2 regions of the Franzmannia qiaohouensis genome follow, and region 2 is predicted to be linked to the other one. Evidence: predicted binding sites of a transcription regulator. Region 2 holds the regulator's gene; the other holds the start of a gene.

Region 1 (7,864 bases), on a different contig from region 2:
CTACGTGCTGCCCGAAAGCTGGCAGCTCGACTGGGCCGGCTCCTCGATCGGGCGCATCGCCTTCCCGCTGTTTGCCGCCATGGTCGCCTGGCACGGGTTGTTCAACACTCGCAACCCGCAGCGCTACGCGCGGCGCATCCTGATCATCGGCCTCGTCGCGCAGCTGCCCTACATGATGATGCCGCGGGCCTCGGACGCCTTTATCCTGAATGTCTGCTTCACGCTGGCGGCGGGGCTTTGCGGCGGCGCCTGGCTGCGTGAACTGGCGGCCCGTCAGGGGCGCGGCGAGCTGGCCGCGCACTGGGCAGCACTCGGCGCCGCGGCAACGCTGGTCGCCTGGTACCTGCTCGGCAACTGGGTCGAATACGGCCACAACGGCCTGCTGCTGATCCCGCTGCTGATGTTCGCCATGCACCACCTGAGCCAGGCCGGAACCCACTTTTCGGCACGCCTGCTGGCCGCCGCCGCGGCATTCCCGGCGCTGTGGGTGGCGGGCCAGATGAACGCCTCGGACATGGCCAAGTCGTTCACCGTGGCCACCTGCCTGGCGGTGCTGCTGCTCGCTGCCGGCGCCGCCCAGCGCGTGCCCCAGGTCGGCATGGCGATGCCGCGGCGGCTGTGGCTGGCCTGGTACCCCGGCCACTTCGCGCTGATCGCCGCATGGCTGTGGGTTATCGGCGCCGCGAACTGGCCACTGGGCTAGGCTCTATACGAAAACTGCCTGCGCTCGCCGATTTTTCGTACCAGCCTAACGCGCCCTCACGGCCAGCTGTAGACACCGCGGTTGAGGCCGTCGCGCATCGCCGAGATCACCTTGGCGCCGCGCAGGGTGGCGCCGCTGAAGCCGTCTACCTCGTCGACCACGCGCGCCGGCTCGTAGAGCGCGAATATAGCAGTCAACGGCTCGCCCTCCAGCCACTCGGTGATCCGGCGGTGCTGGACCATCACCGGGTAGAGGTCATCACCCTCCTCAAGGGTCAGGTAGTCGACGCCGCGATAGGCGAGATGGCGGAAGTTGACGTCGGTCAGGTGGCCATCGCGCAGGTCGAAGGTGATATTGACCTGTATCTCTCCACGATCAGTGAACACGCCCCGGTAGTGGCCATCCATGGGCTGGCCCAGCATGGCCTGGTGCAGGCGCTGGTCCTCGGCGGGCGATACCGACGCCGCTGGCCTGGCATCCTGCCGCTCAGCGTCTGCGCTGGTTTCCTCGACGTCGCCGCTGAGCGGCTCGCCCTGATCATCGACCAGGCGCCCGATACGGTAGTTCTCGAGCTGGCGCTCGGCACCCGGGCTATGCGGTCTCCCGGGGCTCTTGTTGTCCCACGCTTCGCTGGATTCGCGACCGCACCACTCGAGGATGACCTCTTCCTCGGTGGGGTGGTCAGGCACATAGTCGGTGATGTCGTAGACGCCGCCGTGAATGGCCTTCCAGCAGCTCTCGGCACTGGCGTGCTCGGCCAGCTCGTCGAGCGTAATGTCGCGCGTCTCGGACGCCCCGTCGGTCTCATCGTCCGAAGACAGCGCATGCACCGACACCAGGGTACCGATACTGGCCAGGAAGGCAATGAAGGCACTATAGGCAAACTTGTTCATAGGAAATCGAAGACCTCGCAGTGGATGCGCGCGGCCGGCACGCCTTGGGCGTCAAGCAGGTCACGCAGGTGGCCAATCATCCCGGGCGGGCCGCACAGGTAGATCTCTCGGTCGGCGTAGTCCGGGCAGTGGTGTCGCAGGAAGGATTCGGTCAGCGGGCCCAGCTCGCGATAGAAGTGGGCCGTCACCGTGAAGCACTCGTTCTCCCCGGCGCAGCGGGTAAGCTCATCGAGGTAGTAGGCGCGGTCAGGGCCATTGGCCAGGTAGAACAGCTGCACGCCGCGCCCCTCGTCCAGGTCGGCCATGCCCCGCGCCGCGCTGACGAACGGCGTGATACCGATGCCACCGCCCAGCCATAGCGCATCGCGATCAGGATGGTGCGCGGCGAAGAAGTCGCCGTAGGGGCCCTCCAACATTACCCGGCTACCCACACTGACCGTCTGCAGCGCATGACTGGCGTCGCCGAGATCCTTGATGCCGACCCGCAGCAGCGGGTCATGCGGTGCCGAGGCGATGGTGTAGGGATGCTCTTCACCCCGCCCCGCCGTCAACGACTCGTCGAGCGGCGTGAGATAGACGAACTGGCCGGGGCGATAGCCAAGCCCGCGGGCCTCTGGGCGCAGCGCAATTTCCACCACCCCGCGGGCCAGCGGCGCGACGCACTCCACCCGGTAGGGGTGGCGAGCAAGCGATGGCGACAGCAGCTTGCGCCACACCATGGCACCAGCGCCAAGGGCGCCGAGCAGCCACCACGGCCAGGTCTCCCCCGCCAGCGGTAACGCGTGGCCCAGCGCCAGCAGCAGCGCCGCTGCCGAGAGCATGTGTAGCCCCTTCCAGCGCTGGTAGTCGAGCCGCCCGAAGAACTGGAAGGTCGGCGCCAGGAAGATCACCATCGCCAGCCAGGCCAGCCAGCCGCTCCACAGTGCCAGCTGCGACGGCGGCGGAAACAGCGTCAGCACCGCCACGTCAAGACCCGCCGGCACCCGCGCCAGGCCCAGGGCCAGCACGTGCAGCATGATCAGGATAAAGGCGCTGAAACCGAGCAGCCGGTGCAGCTGCCAGAGCCGGTCGAGCCCACCGAACCAGCGGTCGAATCCCGGCAGCCGGATACTCAAGGCCGCGGTCACCAGCAGCATGGCAAGCCCCACAATGCCGCTGACGCGCCCCACCCAGCCGAGCAGCGCCGCCGCCTCCCCCGGCGGCCAGCCCAGCCTCGGCGCGGCCACCACCAGCGGCACCAGCAGCGCGACGATCAGCAGCAAGTCGCCGCGGTAGAGACGCAATGCCATACGCCCTCCTCATCAGTTAGCTCTACAGTGTCGACGAGGCGCGAGCTGGCGCAAGGCAAGACACGGCGTTACTTGATCCATATCAACTCATGTCACCCAAACGACGCCATTAGGTCATGCTAATGTCATCTAGGCTGCCAACAATGGCGTCTCGTTCCACATGAGGAGACATGGCCATGAAACACCCGCAGCGACCCGGCGCGGTCGATCCGATTCTCGCCGACGGCGACGAGCCGCTCAGCAATACGTCCGGTAACCCCTATTTCGGCGATATCCTGGAGACGCGTCTCAGTCGGCGCAGCGTGCTGCGCGGCAGCCTGGCCACTTTCGTCGCCGGCGCCATGGCCACGCACCTGCCGTTCTCCTCTGCTTTCGCCGCCGAGGGAAGCGCTGCGGCGGCACCCAGCCTCGGCTTCTCGGCCATTCCCACCAGCGCCGCCGACGCCGTGATCGTGCCCGACGGTTACCGGGTACAAGCCATGCTGCCCATGGGCACCCCGATCAGCGGCGCGATGCCCGCCTACTCGCTCGCCGCCAGCGGTGAGGACCAGGCCCACCAGGTCGGCAGCCACCACGACGGCATGCACTTCTTCCCGCTGCAGGGCAGTTCCCGCGACGGCCTGCTGGTGATGAATCATGAGTACATCGAGCCGCGCTTCCTGCACGCCGCGGCGGCAGGGCTAGCCCTCGACCGCAGCGGCTTCCCGCAGAACGAGGACGGCAGCCGCGACGACGACCAGGTGCTCAAGGAGCTCAACGCCCACGGCGTGACCGTGGTGCGCGTGCGAGCGGACAACCAGGGCCAGTGGCAGGTGGTCGAGGACGCTCACAACCGCCGCATCACCGGCCTGACGCCGATGCGTCTGGCCGGGCCGGTAGCCGGCACCGAGCACGTGGTGACCAAGTACAGCCCGGACGGCAGCATGACCCGCGGCACCCTCAACAACTGCGCCCACGGCGTCACCCCGTGGAACACCTACCTGGCCGCCGAGGAGAACTGGGCCGGCTACTTCGCCAACAGCGACACCGAGATCGACCGTCGCCAGGCGCGCTACGGCATCGAGACCCGCGACAGCGGTCGCTACCAATGGCACCGTGCGACCAGTGGCGCCGACGAGTATCTGCGCTTCGACGCCAGCGCCCGCGGCGCCTCCGCCAGCGAGGACTACCGCAACGAGCCCCACGCCTTCGGCTGGATGGTCGAGATCGACCCCATGGACCCGGCCTCCACGCCGATCAAGCGCACCCACCTGGGCCGCTTCGCCCACGAAGGGGTGATCTTCGCCCCGGCGGTGGAGGGCCAGCCGGTGGTCGCCTACTCCGGCGACGACGCGCGCTTCGAATACATCTACAAGTTCGTCTCGGCGCGCCCCTTCGAGGCCGCCACGGCCGACGGTTCCCTGCTCGACGAAGGCACGCTGTATGTGGCGAAATTCAACGATGACGGCAGCGGCGAGTGGCTAGCGCTGGCCCCGGGTGAGAACGGCCTGACCCCGGAAAACGGCTTCGCCGACCTGGCCGATATCCTGGTCAACACCCGCAGCGCCGCCGACCACGCCGGGGCCACCAAGATGGACCGCCCCGAGTGGGGCGCGGTGGATCCGGCCACCGGCCAGGTCTACTTCACCCTGACCAACAATACCCAGCGCCAGGAGAGCCAGACCGATGCCGTCAACCCTCGCGCCGACAACAGCTTTGGCCAGATCGTGCGCTGGCAGGAAGAGGGCAGCCATGCCGGCACCCGCTTCGCCTGGGACCTGTTCGTACTGGCCGGCGACCAGGACGACAGCCGCGACCTGGCCGGCGAGCCGCTGGACCAGGAGGCTATCTTCGCCAACCCCGACGGCCTGTGGATCGACCCGGATCGCCGCGTCTGGATTCAGACCGATATCAGCGAATCGGTGATGAACAGCGGTATTTATGAGGTGTTCGGCAACAACCAGATGCTCGCCGCCAATCCCGAGACCGGTGAGATCAAGCGCTTCCTCACCGGCCCGGTGGGCCAGGAGATCACCGGCGTGATCACCACCCCGGACCAGCGCACCATGTTCGTCAACGTCCAGCACCCGGGCGCCACCACCGAGGCCGAGGCCTTCGCGGCGGGCGACCTGGTCAGCCACTGGCCGGACGGCGGCAGCGCCATCCCGCGCTCGGCCACTCTGGTGATCACCCGCGAGGACGGCGGCATCATCGGCGCCTGAGCGGGAGCGGTCTCCTCGATCGCAAGCGCCCCCGTCATCTGACGGGGCCGCTTACATTGGGTGGCGGGCGGTTATTCGAAGCTGAAATGCGGCGCCGGTGCATCCGGCAGCAGTGCGGCGCAGGCGCGCACCTTGTCGAGCAGCTCGGCGTGGCTCGGCGCCAGCAGGTTGACGTGGGCCAGCTTGCGCCCGGGGCGCTCGCGCTTGTCGTAGCGGTGCAGGTGGGCGTCGGCGATCGCCAGGATCTCGGAGGGCACGCCCTCGCGGCCGATCACGTTGACCATGCAGGTCGGCATGCGCGCCGCGGTGTCGCCCAGCGGCAGTCCCTGGATCGCCCGCAGGTGGTTCTCGAACTGGCTGGTCACCGCACCGTCCATGCTCCAGTGGCCGGAGTTGTGCACGCGCGGCGCCATCTCGTTGGCCAGCAGGCTGCCGTCGCGAGCCTGGAACAGCTCCAGGGTCAGCACCCCGACATAGTCGAGCTCGTCGAGCAGCGCACGGATATAGCCGTCGGCGGTCTGCTGCACGCTGGCATCGAGGTCGGGTAGCGGTGCAACCGAGTAGCGCAGGATACCGTCGACGTGCTGGTTCTCGGCCATCGGATAGAACACCACCTGGCCGTCTCGGCCGCGCACGGCGATGATCGACACTTCGCGTACGAAGTCGACGAAAGCCTCGACGATCAGCCGCGGGTGGTTGATGGCACGCCAGGCAGCCTCGGCCTCGGCGGGATCCTTGAGCACCGCCTGACCCTTGCCGTCGTAGCCCTCGGTCACCGACTTGGCGACCACCGGAGTGCCCAGTTCACGGGCCGCGGCTTCGAGCTCGGCGGCGCTCTCCACCAGCCGATAGGCTGGGGTGGGGATGCCCAGGCGGTCGAGCAGCGCTTTCTCCTCAGCGCGGTTCTGGCACACGCGGATCGCTTCGCTGGACGGATAGACCGGCTTGACCTCCTCGATGGCCTGCACCAGCGACACTGGCAGGTGCTCGAATTCGTAGGTCACCAGATCGACCTTCTCCAGGAAGGTGTCGAGGTGCCTGCGATCGGTATCTATCATCACGTCGCCGATACCGGCGCTGGGGTGGCCGGTGGTATCGAGGAAGGTGAAGCGGTTGGCCAGGGGGTAGCCGGCCAGGGCCAGCATGCGGCCCAGCTGGCCGGCACCGAGTACACCGATGTTCATCTGGGTCACCTCACTGCGCTTGCGGTCGGGGATCGGGGTTGTCGAGCACCGCCTGGGTCTGCTCGGCGCGGAAGGCCTCCACCGCCTCGCGCACCCTGGCATCCTGCAGACCGACGATCTGTGCCGCCAGCAGGCCTGCATTGGTGGCGCCGGCCTTGCCGATGGCCAGCGTCCCCACGGCAATGCCACCGGGCATCTGGGCGATCGACAGCAGCGAGTCGAGCCCCTTGAGCGACTTGGACTCCACCGGCACGCCGAGCACCGGCAGCGGCGTCTGGGACGCCACCATCCCCGGCAAGTGCGCCGCACCACCGGCGCCAGCGACGATCACCTGCAGCCCGCGTTCAGCGGCACCCTTGGCATAGTCGAACAGCAGGTCCGGGGTGCGGTGGGCAGAGACCACCTTGGTCTCGCAGGCCACGCCGAGGCGCTCCAGCATCGCTACCGCATGCTCCATCACCGGCCAGTCGGACTTCGACCCCATGATCACGCCGACGCGTGGCTGCTCGTTGGATGGCATCTATGGCTCCCGAAAATGACGCTGGAATGCGAAGGGCAAACATTCTAACGGCGCCCGCAGGCGCCGTCATCTTGACCAGGCGGGCAAGCCTGCCACGTTGGTAGGCCGCACCGCTCAGGACTGATCCGGGGGCAGGCCTGCGCTACGCGCGACTCTGATCACCTTGAGCAGTCAATGCCGCCTCGCGGCGGCTCGCCAGCCAGTTGCCGCCAATTGCCAGCGCCATCACCACCACGCCGACGATCTCGGCCAGCAGGTTGGGGTAGAACACCGCCACGATGGACGGCACGATGGCCAGCCGCGGCAACCACGACATGCGCGTGAACAGGTAGCCCTCCAGCGCCGCGGCGAAGGCACAGAGCGCGAAGATCGCGATCACCCCGTTCCATATCACCACCGGTACCGGGCCGCCGACGATGATCTCCGGATTGAAGACCATGAACATTGGGATCAGGTAGAGACCCTTGGCAAACTTCCAGGCCTGGAAGCCGGTCTCCATCGGCTTGGAGCCGGCAATCGCCGCCCCGGCAAAGCCGGCCAAGGCTATCGGTGGCGTAACGTTGGAGTCCTGGGAGTACCAGAACACCACCAGGTGGGCGATCAGCAGCGGCACGCCGAACTCGGCGGTCAGTGCCGGGCCGACCAGCACGATCAGCACGATATAGCTGGCGGTGACCGGCAGGCCCATGCCCAGGATCAGGCTGGCCAGCAGTACCATGACCAGTGCCAGCACCAGGTTGCCGCCGGAGAAGGCCATCATCATCGACGAGAACTTCAGGCCCAGGCCGGTGAGACCGACCACGCCGACGATGATACCGGCCACGGCACAGGCCATGGACACCGCCACGGCATTGCGCGCGCCCAGCTCGAGGCCCTCGACCAGCTTGACAAAGCCGGCGATCACCACCCGCTTGATGCTCTCGAAGGTCACCTTCTGGCCCTGGCGCGGTGCCACGAACAGGAACCAGATCGTATAGCGCAGCACCGCTACGGCGACCATGGTGACCACCGCGTAGAAGCCCACCCGCATCGGCGAGAGGTTCATCACCAGCAGCCATACCAGTACCCCCAGCG
Region 2 (7,864 bases):
GAAGGCCACGGCGAAGTTGATCATCGCGCCGACGGCACCGAACGACAGCGGCGAGATACCCAGAATCCAGTTGTCCGGGGTGTTCGGCAGCATGTTGGTGCCGGGGATGAACAGCCAGCCCAGGTAGGTGAAGATGTACAGCAGGGTGGCGACCAGGCCGGCCAGCATGCCGGACACGGCGCCCTTGCTGTTCACGCGCTTGGAGAAGATCCCCATCATCAGTGCCGGGAACAGTGATGCGCCGGCGATCCCGAAGGCCAGGGCCACCGTCTGCGCGGCGAAGCCCGGCGGGTTGAGACCCAGGTAGGTCGCCAGCAGGATGGCCCCCGCCATCGAGATGCGTGCCGCCAGCATCTCGCCCTTCTCGGTGATATTGGGGTTGATGGTCTTCTTGATCAGGTCGTGACTGATCGCCGAGGAAATCGCCAGCAGCAGACCGGCTGCAGTGGAGAGGGCAGCGGCGATACCGCCAGCGGCGATCAGGCCGATGACCCAGCCCGGCAGGTTGGCGATCTCCGGATTGGCGAGTACCAGGATGTCGTTGTTGACCTCCAGCTCGTTGCCTTCCCAGCCACGTTCGGCGGCGGTCTCGGCAAAGTCCGGGTTGGCGTCGTTGTAGACCTGGATGCGGCCATCGTTGTTGAGATCGGTGAACTCGATCAGGCCGGTCTCTTCCCAGGTCCGGATCCACTCTGGGCGCTCTTCGTAGATCAGTGCGTTATCCAACGCCTCCTCGTAGTTCTCGACCTGGCCGGCAGCGTCCGGATAGACGGTGGTCAGCAGGTTGAGACGCGCCATTGAGGCTACTGCCGGTGCGGTCAGGTAGAGTAGGGCAATGAACACCAGCGCCCAGCCGGCTGACCAGCGCGCATCGGCGACCTTGGGTACGGTGAAGAAGCGGATGATGACGTGGGGCAGGCCCGCGGTACCGACCATCAGCGACAGGGTGAACAGCACCATGTTGAGCTTGTTGTCTACGTCGGCGGTGTAGTCGCGGAAGCCGAGCTCATTGAGCACCGAGTTGAGCTTCTCGAGCAGCGGCAGGCCCGATTCGGTGTGGGTGCTGAACATGCCGAACATCGGGATCGGGTTGCCGGTCAGCTGCAGCGCAATGAATACCGCGGGAATGGTGTAGGCGATGATCAGCACGATGTACTGGGCCACCTGAGTGTAGGTGATGCCCTTCATGCCGCCGAAGACCGCATACAGGAACACGATGAAGGCAGCGATCCAGATGCCCCAGGTGTTGCTGACTTCGAGGAAGCGCGAGAAGGCCACACCGGCACCGGTCATCTGTCCGATGACGTAGGTCACCGAGGCAACGACCAGGCACACCACCGCGACGATGCGCGCCGGGGTGCTGTAGAAACGGTCGCCGATGAAGTCGGGCACCGTGAACTTGCCGAACTTGCGCAAGTAGGGGGCCAGCAGCATGGCCAGAATCACGTAGCCGCCGGTCCAGCCCATCAGGAAGCTGGAGTTGGCGTACCCTCCGGAGGCCAGCAGGCCGGCCATGGAGATGAACGAGGCCGCCGACATCCAGTCGGCGGCGGTAGCCATGCCGTTGGTGATGGGATGCACGCCGCCGCCGGCGACGTAGAAATCCTTGGTCGAGCCCGCGCGGGCCCAGATCGCGATGCCGACGTAGAGGGCAAACGAGGCCCCGACGAACAGCAGGTTGATGGCAAACTGACTCATGTCTGGTTACTCCCCCAGGCCAAACTGTGCATCGAGCTTATTCATGCGCCAGGCATAGAAGAAGATGATGCCGATGAAGGTCAGGATGGAGCCCTGCTGGGCGAACCAGAAGCCCAGGTCGGTCCCGCCGACAGGAATACCGGACAGCAGCGGACGCAGTAGAATGGCGAAGCCGTATGACACCAGCGCCCAGACGATCAGGCAACCGGTTATCAAGCGCACGTTCGCCTTCCAGTATGCGGCGGCATTGGATTTATCATCTGCCATTGTGAAGCTCTCCACGTGTGTTGGAAGTGTTGGTGTGGTGATGAGAGTTGGTGTGACCTGGCAAGGCAATCGCACCTATCGAACGTTGGTCTTGTCGTCATCCAAAAGCATATGACTAACGTCTACCCTGTCATCTACGTGAGATTGCCCTGCATGATTCATGACTGATAGTGGTCAATAGATGCCTAAAAATAAATCCCAGACTTTGGTATCACGCCTTTTGTTGATGTTTATTCGTAGATTCTTTTTTCTTTTAAATCATAGCCTTATTTTGAATGCCGAAAATAACTTGGGTGGCTGGGCGAGGCACTATAGGACGATGGTATAGCGTCGCTTGGCGGAACTTTATACCAAAGGCGACGCCCCATTGAACGATAGTCTAGCTGTCGGCTAGGGGACTGGCTTTGGTATTCTACAGATATCAAAAATATAAGTAAGGCAGGGTTAACCCTAAGTATGCGAGCGGAAAGTCTTACGCGTTTTCGAGGTTGCTACCATGGTCGATGTCGATCTTTCCCAGCCGCCGTTCACGCTGCTCGATGACGCAGGACGTGAACGGGTGCGTGGCGGCGTCGACCTGGCCTATTTCGATACCCAGGAAGTGATCCTCGATGCCGGCCAGCCCGGTGAATTCGTGTTCATGATCCACAAGGGCGAGGTAGCTGAGCTCGACCCGACCATGCCGGCAGCGGCATCACGGATCGGCCACTACACCGCCGGCGACCTGTTCGGTGCCATCAGTATCCTCAATGGCAAGAGCCGCTATCGCTTCCAGGCCGAGCAGGAGAGCCTCTGCTATCTGCTGCCCAAGGCGCTGTTCCAGCGGCTGTGCGATGACTACCCGGCGTTTGCCGAGTTTTTCCGCCAGAGCCTGACCCACAAGGCGCGTTTGCTCACCGAGCGCCGCGCCGAGGGCGGGGTGACCATGGCCGGCTTCATGCTGGCGCGCATCGGCGAATGCATGCGCGAGCCGCTGGTGGTCGACCAGGCGACCAGCATCTTCGATGCGGTGAGCACGCTCAATGCCAGCCACGCCGATAGCCTGCTGGTGTGCGACGGCGAGCGCTTCGGCATGGTCACCAAGACCGACCTGCTCAATGCCGTGGTCATCGAGGGCCTGGACCAGCAGCGCCCGGCCATCGAGGTGGCGCACTTCGAACTGGTCACCGCCGGCGCCGAGCAGTATCTGTTCGAGGCGCTGGTGCGCATGACCCGTCACGAGGTGGCACGAGTGGTGGTAGTCGAGGAGGGCAAGCCGGTGGGCGTGGTCGAGCTCACCGACGTGCTGAGCTTCTTCTCCAGCCGCAGCTACGTGGTCAGCCTGCAGGTCGAGCAGGCCGATAGCCTCGACGAGCTGGCCCGTGCCAGCGCGCGTACGCCGGAGCTGGTGCGTGCGCTGATGGCCCAAGGGGTCAAGCTGCGCTTCGCCATGGGCCTGTTGGCGGCTCTCAATGGCCGCATCATGGCCAAGGCGTGGGGCTTCGCCATCGACGAGGTGCATCGCGACGCCAGCTGTCTGATCGTGATGGGCAGCGAGGGGCGCGGCGAGCAGATTCTCAAGACCGACCAGGACAATGCGCTGATCCTGGCCGACGGCCACGCCTGGCCGGAGTGCGAGGCGCAGATGCGCGAGGTCACCGAGACCCTGATTCGCCTCGGCTACCCGCCGTGCCCGGGCAATATCATGGTCTCCAACCCCGACTGGGTGGGTAGCGTCAGCGAGTGGCGCGAGCGCATCGCGCGCTGGGCCGCACGCCGCGACGGCGATAGCCTGATGAAGCTCGCCATCATGCTCGACGCCCACGCCGTGGCGGGTCAGACCGCACTGCTCGAGCAGGTGCGCGACGAGCTGTTCGAGCGCTGCCGTCGCGACGAGATACTGCTCTCCTATTTCGCGCGCACCGCGCTGCGCTTCTCCACGCCGTTGACGCTGTTCGGCTCGCTGAAGAAGCCCCAGCACGGCATCGATATCAAGAAGGGCGGCATCTTTCCCATCGTCCACGGTGTTCGCACCCTGGCGCTGGAGCGCGGCATTCGCGCCACCTCGACCCTCGACCGGCTCGACGCCCTGGCCGAGGACGGCCGCCTCGAGGCCAATTTCGCCGAGGATCTGGGCGAGGCGCTGGCGCTGTTCACCGAGCTGCGCCTGCGTCAGCAGCTCGAGCGTGACGGCGACAGCGAGGATGCCAACCGGGTGGTGGTACAGCAGCTCTCGTCGCTGGAGCGCGACCTGCTGCGCGAGGCGCTGCACATGGTCAAGGACTTCAAGCAGCGGCTGTCACAGCGCTTTCATCTGGAATACAGCTGAGGCTCCGCTTCGGCCTGAACAACGACGATAACCGAGCCATGGAGGTTCACATGCTGCGCGCCCTGCGCCGAGCCAGCGACCGACGTCGTCATGCCGAAGGCGAGTATGGCTGGCTGTTTCACCCTTATACCGGCAACGAGATGGTGGCCATCGACTGCGAGACCACCGGTCTCGATACCCGCAGTGCCGAGCTGGTATCGATCGCCGCGGTCAAGGTACGCGACGGCCGGGTGCTGACCAGCGAGTCTCTCGACCTGCGCCTGCAGCGTCCGGCCAGCCTCAACGGCGACTCGATCCGTATCCACGGCCTGCGCGGCATCGATCTGGCCGGTGGCGACTGCGTCGAGGAGGCGCTGGACAAGCTGCTCGACTTCATCGGCAACCGGCCGCTGATGGGCTGGTGCCTGGACTTCGACATAGCGATACTCAACCGCCACCTGCGCCCGCGCTTCGGCTTCGACCTGCCCAATTCGCTGATCGAAGTCTCGCAGCGCTACGTGCGTGACCTGCGGCGCGCGCATCCCGAGATCGAGCCCAACCTGCGCTTCGAGGCGGTGGCCAAGGCCCTCGACGTGCCGGTGATCGGCCGTCATACCGCGCTGGGCGACGCGGTCACCGCGGCGCTCATGTACCTGCGCCTGGAGAAGGGGGCGATGCGCGGCGACTGACGTCGTTGCGCGGCGATGGTAAGATGGCCGACCATTTCCGGCCCCGATGCTGCGATCATGTCCGAGATACTTCCTCCCCAGGCGGCGGGCGTCAGCGACGCCCGCGACAAGCGTGAGTTCAACAAGCTGCAGAAGCGCCTGCGTCGGCAGGTGGGCAACGCGATCATCGACTACGGCATGATCCGCGACGGCGACAAGGTCATGGTCTGCCTGTCCGGTGGCAAGGACTCCTACACCATGCTCGAGATCCTGCGCAGCCTGCAGCGCAGCGCGCCGGTGGACTTCTCGCTGGTCGCCGTTAACCTCGACCAGAAGCAGCCCGGCTTTCCCGAACACGTATTGCCCGAGTATCTCGACGCCGCTGGCGTCGACTACCATATCCTCGAGCGCGACACCTACTCGGTGGTCAAGGAGAAGACCCCCGAGGGCAAGACCACCTGCGCGCTCTGCTCGCGGCTGCGGCGCGGCTCGCTGTACGGCTTCGCCGAAGAGATCGGTGCCACCAAGGTGGCGCTGGGCCACCACCGCGAGGATATTCTCGAGACGCTGTTTCTCAATATGTTCTTCGGCGGCAGCCTCAAGGCGATGCCGCCCAAGCTGCTCGCCGACGATGGCAAGAACATCGTGATCCGACCGCTGGCCTACTGCCGCGAGGCGGACATCGCCGAGTTCGCCCGGCGCATGGCGTTCCCGATCATTCCCTGCAACCTGTGCGGCTCGCAGCCCAATCTGCAGCGCCAGGTGGTCAAGGAGATGCTCGCTGAGTGGGAGGCCAAGCACCCCGGGCGGCTCGAGACCATGTTCAAGGCGGTGACCAACGTGGCGCCGTCGCAGCTCGCCGACCGCGAGCTGTTCGATTTCGCCGGGCTCGAGGACCAGCAGGCCCAGCGCCAGGCCAATCGGATCGAGGCCTTGGACCTGGCCCGCCAGGCCTAGTCGCAGACTCTGCGATGCAGATGCACAGCGCCCCCGCCGATCACTCGGCGGGGGCGCTGTCGGTTTCGCGGTCGGAGATGGCTAGAGGCAGCCGTCGCCCTCGGCGAGAGACTCGAGTGCCGACAGGTCGAGGATATTGACCTCGCGGCCGGCCACCGACACCAGCTGCTGCTGCTGGAAGCGGCCGAGAATGCGGCTGACGGTTTCCACTGCCAGGCCCAGGTAGTTGCCGATGTCGGCGCGCGACATCGACAGCCGGAAACTGTAGGCGGAGTAGCCGCGGCGGCGGAAGCGATTCGACAGCCCGATCAGGAAGCTGGCCAGGCGCTCGTCGGCGGTCTTGCGCGATAGCAGGCGCATCATGCGGCGGTCGTCGCGCATCTCCTTGCTCATGCTGCGAAACAGCTGTGTGCGCAGCTCCGGTAACTGTTCGGAGAGATGGTCCAGGCGGTCGAAGGGGATCTCGCACACCGTGGTGGTCTCGAGGGCAGTGACCGTACCGGGGTACAGCTCGTCGTCGATGGCGTCGAGGCCGACCAGCTCGCTGGGCAGATAGAAGTTGGTCAGCTGGTCCTCGCCGTTGCCCTCGCTGGCCAGCTGCTTGAGGCTGCCCGAGCGCACCGCAAACACGCTGGTGAACGCCTCGCCCTGGCGGAACAGCGTCTCGCCCTTCTTGAGTGGCGCGCGACGGCGGATGATGGCGTCGAACTGGTCGACGTCGGAGAGCTCCAGAGCCAGCGGCAGGCACAGTGAGCTCAGGCTGCAGGTCTGGCAGCGCGTCTCGTGCAGTCGTGCGCTTCTTGGAGCGGTGGCGGGGGCTGGCATGACCTCCTCCTGGGTGGTGGCGTTGCCCTCAGTATGGTGGATCATGGCGCTACGGCAAAGAATACTTTCCGGTGAGCTCATAGGATCCTCGAGTAGCGCGGCCCCTGGCCAGGCGTGAGATGGGCGTCGAAGGCCATCGCCAGGTGGCGAATCAGCAGCTTGCCGATCGGGGTGGCCGTCAAGGTCAGGCCGCGGCGCATCATCAGGCCGTCGCGTTCGGCACCCTCCAACTGGCGCAGGCTGTCGGCAAAGTAGCGCTCGGCGTCGATGCCGAAGCGGGTGCCGAGCTCGGCCAGGTCGAGGTGCATGTCGCACATCAGGCGCTCGATGGCGTAGCGGCGATACAGGTCGTCCTGGCTCAGGCGCACGCCGCGCTGGGTCGCCAGGCGTCCGGCGTCGAGCGCTGCCTCGTAGCCGGCCAGGTCGCTGGGATTCTGGGCATAGAGGTCGTCGACCCGCGAGATCGCCGAGACCCCGAGGCCCACCAGGTCGCTGTCGGCGTGGCTCGAGTAGCCCTGGAAGTTGCGCTGCAGGGTGCCCTGGCGTTGGGCCACGGCGAGGCTATCGTCGGGGCGCGCGAAGTGGTCCATGCCGATATGCACGTAGCCGGCGGCCTCGAGCATGTCGATGGTGGTGCGCAGGATGGCGAGCTTCTCCTCGGCGCTGGGCAGGTCGGCCTCGCTGATGCGCCGCTGCGGCGCGAAGCGCTGTGGCATGTGCGCGTAGTTGAACACCGAGAGCCGTGCCGGGCCCATGTCGATGACCTGCTCGAGCGTCGCGGCGAAGCTGTCGCGGGTCTGGTGGGGCAGGCCGTAGATCAGGTCCATGTTCAGCGAGCGGAACCCCAGTCGCCGTGCCTCGTCGACCAGGGTCTCGGTAAGCACGCGAGGCTGCACGCGGTTGATGGCCTTCTGGACCCGCAGGTCGAGGTCCTGGACGCCGAGGCTGATGCGGTTGAAGCCCAGCGCCTGCAGGTGGCGCAGGGTCAGCATATTGGCTTCGCGGGGGTCGATCTCGATGGCGTAGTCACGCTTGGGGTCGCTGCTGAGCCCGAAGCGGCTATCCAGACGGTCGACCAGGTCGCCCATCTGGTCGAGGGTCAGGAAGGTTGGGGTGCCGCCGCCCCAGTGCAGTTGGCTGACCGGTCTTGAGGTGTCCAGAT

What was found. The regulator FNR, encoded in region 2, switches genes on or off when oxygen is low (the NO sensors DNR and NnrR bind a similar motif). The targets are predictions, from matches to a motif close to TTGATNTANATCAA.
Region 1: the regulator FNR is predicted to act here: its motif matches at 2,958-2,971, upstream of QC821_RS14850 (ferredoxin reductase family protein).

Annotation. Positions count from the first base shown of each region.
Region 1 covers NZ_JARWAM010000010.1:113,319-121,182, forward strand. The annotation lists gene QC821_RS14840 (TraX family protein) at 1-703, shown strand, start outside; gene QC821_RS14845 (cytochrome b5-like heme/steroid binding domain-containing protein) at 760-1,596, opposite strand; gene QC821_RS14850 (ferredoxin reductase family protein) at 1,593-2,885, opposite strand; gene QC821_RS14855 (PhoX family protein) at 3,062-5,086, shown strand; gene QC821_RS14860 (5-(carboxyamino)imidazole ribonucleotide synthase) at 5,158-6,270, opposite strand; gene purE (5-(carboxyamino)imidazole ribonucleotide mutase) at 6,281-6,790, opposite strand; gene QC821_RS14870 (TRAP transporter permease) at 6,933-7,864, opposite strand, start outside.
Region 2 covers NZ_JARWAM010000003.1:227,944-235,807, reverse strand. The annotation lists gene QC821_RS05315 (sodium:solute symporter family protein) at 1-1,698, opposite strand, end outside; gene QC821_RS05310 (DUF4212 domain-containing protein) at 1,705-1,965, opposite strand; gene QC821_RS05305 (putative nucleotidyltransferase substrate binding domain-containing protein) at 2,462-4,273, shown strand; gene QC821_RS05300 (3'-5' exonuclease) at 4,324-4,941, shown strand; gene ttcA (tRNA 2-thiocytidine(32) synthetase TtcA) at 4,999-5,877, shown strand; gene fnr (fumarate/nitrate reduction transcriptional regulator Fnr) at 5,959-6,702, opposite strand; gene hemN (oxygen-independent coproporphyrinogen III oxidase) at 6,780-7,864, opposite strand, start outside.